Regions from separate parts of the Streptococcus parasalivarius genome, predicted to be linked through region 2. Evidence: predicted binding sites of a transcription regulator. Region 2 holds the regulator's gene; the other holds the start of a gene.
The links. The regulator Rex, encoded in region 2, represses fermentation and respiration genes when NADH is low (regulators of the CRP and FNR family bind a similar motif). The targets are predictions, from matches to a motif close to TTGTGAANTANTTCACAA.

Region 1 (3,124 bases), on a different contig from region 2:
GATTGCCATGACAGCCCAGAAAATAGTCATCGCACGGCGTCCCTTGCGATTGTTAAAAGGAAGTCCCCAACCAATCATGATGACACCTAGCAATCCAAGCCAAATTTTATAAGTGATAACAATTGCCGCATCAAAATAGGCAAAAGAAACCAAACCTAAACCTAGCAAAGAAATCAAATAAGACCACTTACCCTTCAAAAATGAAGGCAAGGCCCAACCAAATAATACTAAACCTAGTAGAGCAAGAGCTCCACCACCAAAAAATACAGGTACAATATAATTATCAAACATATTCATATTATAGCATATCTTAAAAAGTTAGGAAATAGAATCTATCGACCTAAGTGATATCCAATCTTTAAAATTTGTTTCCTCTCAATCACAGATTGATTCGCAGATACTAACTATTTATTTGGGTACAAAAAAACAAGACCCAGAAAGGACCTTGTTTTAATAGCCTAATTGCGCTTTGTTTGCACTACATCTATAATCAAAAGGGACTGACATTTAGAAAGTGTGGCAAATCTGTGGCAAAACACAAGAAAAAGGCTTATCCATATTGGACAAACCCTTTCATTTCAAGCTTATATAGTCTAATTAAGCTTTGTTTGCTGAACCGAATACGTCGATACGTTCTTCAACAGCTTCTGTAATAGCTTCGAAACCTGGTTTCAAGAATTTACGTGGGTCGAAGAGTTTCTTCTTGTCGTATTCTGCTTCATTTGCTTCGTATTCAGCAACAAATTTACGTGTTGCGTTAGCAAATGCGATTTGACATTCAGTGTTAACGTTAACTTTAGCAACACCAAGTTTGATAGCTTCTTGGATTTGATCATCAGGAATACCTGATCCACCGTGCAATACGATTGGGAAGTTAGGAACAGCTTCTGTCAATTTTTGCAAGTGGTCAAGGTGAAGTCCGCTCCAGTTTTCTGGGTAAGGACCGTGGATGTTACCGATACCTGCTGCAAGGAAGTCGATACCAGTTGCAACCATAGCTTTAGCATCTTCGATTGGTGCCAATTCACCATCACCGATGATACCATCTTCTTCACCACCGATTGTACCAACTTCAGCTTCAACTGATACACCGTTAGCGTGTGCAAATTCAACAACTTTAGCTGCTTTTTCAAGGTTTTCTTCAACTGGAAGGTGTGAACCGTCAAACATAACTGAAGTGTAACCTACACGGATACATTCCAAAGCGTCATTGTAGTGACCGTGGTCAAGGTGAATAGCAACTGGTACAGTGATACCCATTGATTCAACCAATTCTTCGATAAGGACTTTACACAATTTGTAACCACCCATGTACTTAGCTGCACCCATAGAAGTTTGGATAAGTACTGGAGCTTGTTTAGCTTCTGCTGCACGCAAGATAGCTTGAGTCCACTCAAGGTTGTTTGTGTTAAATCCACCAACTGCGTAACCATTATCACGAGCTGCTTGGACAAATTTTTCTGCTGAAACGATTGCCATTATAAAGGCCTCCTATATTTTTTTGGGTTTGAACCCGTTTACAAGTTTATTCTATCACAATTGAACTCAAAAAACTAGCTTTTCTACAATTTGTAAGCGTTTTGATTTTTTAATACAAAAAAACCAGTCATGTGACTGGTTACTCTGCGGAAAGAGGGACTTGAACCCTCACGACCTAAAGCGGTCACAGGATCCTTAGTCCTGCGCGTCTGCCAATTCCGCCATTTCCGCTAACAACATTAGTTATTATATCAAGATTGACAACTCATGTCAATACTTTTTTGAAAGTTTTTTAGTAACTTTCTCTTGTCTCTTTCGAAACAACTATTATATAATACCATTTATTGTTTGCTGACGTCAATACTTTTTTGACTTTTTTAAAATTTTTTAGCAAAAGTTATCTATCATATCTCTAGTCAAAGGTTAAGCTAAACTCTTATTCAGCCTATCTAATTTCTCTCTAAGGGGAGCTAAGTAAACTTCTTCTCCAAAACCACGTGATTTTAAGCCATCCTCAGCACAAGACAATAACGATTCTGTCAAAGGTAAAATCATTTTGAGGTCTGTAGCAGAAATATCTTTTTTCGAAAATAAACGACGAATTCTAGGGTAATCATAGTCAAATGCTTCAAAAAAAGGTGAGTCATTCAAAATATTTTCTAGATTTACCAAATTGACTAAAAGACCAAGGTGAAAGGCTGCTGGCGCAAAGGTTGATGAGAAAGGTTGGGTACATACACTACGAAACTCAATAGTCCCTCGTGTCGTTAAATCATGGAATTGATAAGAACGATGAGTCTTAAAATCTTCCTCACTTGGGTCAATAGTGACTACTTCGCCACGAATAGAGTGTGCTTTGATAGATGGCGTACTTAGATAGTCTTTAGCACGTATTGGTTCAAAATAGTAGGTTTCGTCACCACGCTTAGCAGTAAAAAGGGCTGTCTCAGACAAGTAAGAAAAATAGTCATCTTCATTCTTAAATACCTTGGGAAATACTCCTGCATTTTCCTCAAACACACCATGCATGGAATTCTCCCAGAAAACATCACGGGAAAGCGCAAGATCCCAATCAGAACCCCAAAATTCAGAGTTTGCCAATAATACCGCCTTGGGTCCCTCTATTTGATTAAAAGCATTTAGAACCCTCAAATAGGATGTTTTTGATACATCTAACTGTACCTGACTTCCACAGATAAAAGAGCCATATTCAGGATAATCGTGAAAGAAAGAATCATTCTTTGCTTTAGAGAGCTCGAGAAAATCCATAAGCATCTCATAACGAGGAGATTTAACAGGTCTATTATCATTCTTTGCCCAGTTTGGATTCACGCCCCATCCTTGCAACTCATGATTATGATCGCGAAGATAGGGTTGAATCATACTGAGGTAAGTATCCAGACGTTCCTCAACCTCAGAAATTCTCTCAGCCTTTGCAAAAGCAAACTCGATCGTATTGTATGAAACTTCAAAAAGAATCATGTCTCCAGAAGTTTTATCAATAAGCTGAATAGGATTATTATCAGAATCATACTTATCAGCTTGAAAATCAAAATTATCTAAGAGATAGACTAGTAACTGTTTTGTAAGAGAGACATCTGTAGCATTACCACTCAAATTAACAACTGGGTATTCCAACTCAATC
Region 2 (3,124 bases):
CATGCTTACGGTCGACAGGCTTCTAAGGAACTTCGTGAAGCCCGTGAAGAAATGGCCAAACACTTTGAAGTCCCTGCTCGTAAGCTTATTTTCACTTCTGGTGGGACTGAAGGAAACAATACAGCTATCAAAGGTTACGCCCTAGCCAATCAAGCTAAAGGTAAGCACCTGATTACAACTGCTATTGAACACCACTCTGTCCTTCACACCATGGCCTACTTGGAAGAGCGTTTTGGTTTTGAAGTAACCTATATTCAACCAGAAAATCAAGTCATTACTGTCCAACAAATCGCTGATGCCTTACGTGACGATACCATTCTGGTTTCTATTATGTATGCCAATAATGAGACTGGCCAATTACTTCCTATTAAGGAAATTGGTGACTTGCTTGCCAATCACCAAGCTGCCTTCCACGTCGATGCCGTTCAGGTAGCAGGAAAGCTTCCTATTCACCCAGAGGAACTTGGAGCCGATTTTCTCTCTATTAGTGCCCATAAATTCCACGGACCTAAAGGTGTCGGCTTGCTCTATCATAACGATTTGCATTTTGACAACCTACTCCACGGTGGTGAGCAAGAAGAAAAACGCCGTGCCAGTACTGAAAACCTGGTCGGGATTGCAGGTATGACCGCAGCTTACAAACAAGCTAGCGACCACTACCAAGACAATTACCAGCACGTTGAAACGATTCGTCAGACCTTTCTAGATTCCCTTACCATTCCTTATGAAATCAATGGTGGAGGACCTAGCCTACCTCACGTCATCAACATCAGTTTTCCTGATAAGGAAAACGGCCCTCTCTTAACCTTGTTAGACCTCGCAGGCTTTGCTGTCTCAACAGGTTCTGCTTGTACTGCTGGAACTGTTGATCCAAGTCATGTCATCCAGGCCCTCTATGGCAAGGATTCTGACAAGCTAAAAACAGCCATTCGCATTAGTTTATCAGAGGAAAATACCGCTGAAGAACTCCAGGCCCTAGCAGAAAAACTTAATCAAATCATAGGAGACTAACATGGCATTTGAAAAAAGCATTCATTTGACTGACTGTAAGTACCGTTACACCATCAGTCCTAATGTCAAAAAATTCACTCTACGTGATACGACTTTTGTGCAAAATAAAATCGGAAACTACGAGTTGCACCGCCTTCTCGAAAAAGTGCCTAATTCAGGCGAAGGTTTCCCACTCAAAATCACTATTAACAAAGATTTGACAGGTTTCAAATTGTCAATCACAGACAAATCTGGTCTTCGTAACGTTAATATCTTTAAAAATGAAGACCACCACATCTTACAAGAAAAATTCTACTTCTTGATGCAGAGTTTGGTAGACCGTCAAGTTTTTGAGCAAGAAGAAGTTTAAACCTTTTTCTAGATATATAGAAATAGCCTATCCTAGTGATAGGTTTTTTATATCGCCTCATCTACACTATTTTGTTGCAATCTTCACAAACTTTTCTTAAAATATAAGAGAATCATACTAATTGAAGAAAGGAAAGCGATCAATGACATTTGAGAAAAACATTCCAAACGCCACAGCTAAACGTCTCTCTCTCTATTATCGAATTTTCAAACGATTCCATCGTGAAAATATCGACAAAGCAAGTTCCAAACAAATTGCTGAAGCTATTGGAATTGACCCTGCCACTGTTCGTCGTGACTTCTCCTATTTTGGTGAGCTAGGTCGCCGTGGTTTTGGTTATGACGTTAGTAAGCTGATGACATTTTTCGCTGAACTCCTTAATGATAATGCGACAACTAAGGTACTCCTTGTAGGAGTGGGAAATATCGGGCGTGCTCTTCTACACTACCGTTTTCAAGAACGTAACCGCATGCAGCTGGTTATGGCTTTTGATACAGACGATAACGAACTGGTAGGAAGCGAGACTGAGGACAAGATTCCTATCTATGGTATCTCTCAAATCAAGGAAAAGATTGCCCAGGAAGATATCAAAACGGCCATCCTGACAGTGCCATCAGTCAAGGCACAGGAAGTGGCTGAGCTTTTGGTTGATGCTGGAATCGAAGGCATTCTCTGCTTCTCTCCAGTCAACCTCAATCTGCCACGCCATGTGGTGGTCCAATATGTAGACTTGACTAGCGAACTACAAACCCTACTCTATTTCATGAAAGAAGAAGAAAAATCAAGGAGAAACAATGACTAAACCAATTATCGGTATCACAGCTAATGTAAGGCCTAATCCAGCTCATGAAGATATCCACTGGTCTTATGCCCCATCCGGCTTCGTAGAAGGAGTTCAAAAAGCTGGTGGTCTAGCAATCCTTCTACCAGTATCCGATCCTTCGGAAGCTAAAACCTATATCTCCATGATTGACAAGCTTGTCCTCATCGGTGGTCAAAACGTTGACCCTAAATTCTACAACGAAGAAAATCATGCCAGTGAGGATGACTTTTTCCTCGAGCGTGATCTCTTTGAGATGGCCTTAATCGAAGAAGCTACCAAACAGAAAAAACCGATTTTTTCAATCTGTCGTGGAACACAACTCATGAATGTTGCCCTTGGTGGTAGTCTCCACCAAGACATTGAAAGACACTGGCAGGACAAGCCTTCTGATTACCTTTACCATGAGATGATTATCGACGAACACAGTAAGTTAGCGGAGATCTACGGTCGTGAAACCTCTATCAACTCTTTCCACCATCAGAGTATTAAGCACTTGGCCTCTGACCTCCGTGTAATTGCGCGTGACCCTGAGGATAACACTATCGAAGCTGTTGAATCAAACACTCCAGACCTTCGTTACCTTGGTGTTCAGTGGCATCCAGAGCTTCTCCTACACAAACGTGAAGAAGACCTTAAACTCTTTGAATACGTCGTAAATGAACTTTAAAAGCAACTGATACTGCATTCAGTTGCTTTTCTTGTGTCTTTAACTGATAGACTCTCCTTAAAGTTCAAAATCCTCCCTCTCCTCACGAAAGGAATAATAGGTTGATTTGCCAACAATCAGATGATCAAGCAGACAAATTCCCAAGTCGTCACAGGATCGCTTAATCTTTTGAGTAAAATCAATATCATTACGACTAGGATAGGCTTCCCCCGAAGGATGATTGTGAACCACAATCAAAGACGTTGCCATCAGATGACAGGCATAATGTAAAATC

Region 1: a site for Rex is predicted at 1,522-1,539, ahead of ACYVQ1_RS06000 (class II fructose-bisphosphate aldolase). Genes of this name have one in related genera too.

What each region holds. Positions count from the first base shown of each region.
Region 1 covers NZ_BAABOB010000005.1:95,406-98,529, reverse strand. The annotation lists gene ACYVQ1_RS06005 (hypothetical protein) at 1-297, opposite strand, end outside; gene ACYVQ1_RS06000 (class II fructose-bisphosphate aldolase) at 598-1,479, opposite strand; tRNA gene ACYVQ1_RS05995 (tRNA-Leu) at 1,625-1,710, opposite strand; gene ACYVQ1_RS05990 (gamma-glutamylcysteine synthetase) at 1,903-3,124, opposite strand, start outside.
Region 2 covers NZ_BAABOB010000003.1:86,849-89,972, forward strand. The annotation lists gene ACYVQ1_RS03840 (cysteine desulfurase family protein) at 1-1,011, shown strand, start outside; gene ACYVQ1_RS03845 (DUF1831 domain-containing protein) at 1,013-1,360, shown strand; gene ACYVQ1_RS03850 (redox-sensing transcriptional repressor Rex) at 1,503-2,162, shown strand; gene ACYVQ1_RS03855 (gamma-glutamyl-gamma-aminobutyrate hydrolase family protein) at 2,155-2,850, shown strand; gene radC (RadC family protein) at 2,908-3,124, opposite strand, start outside.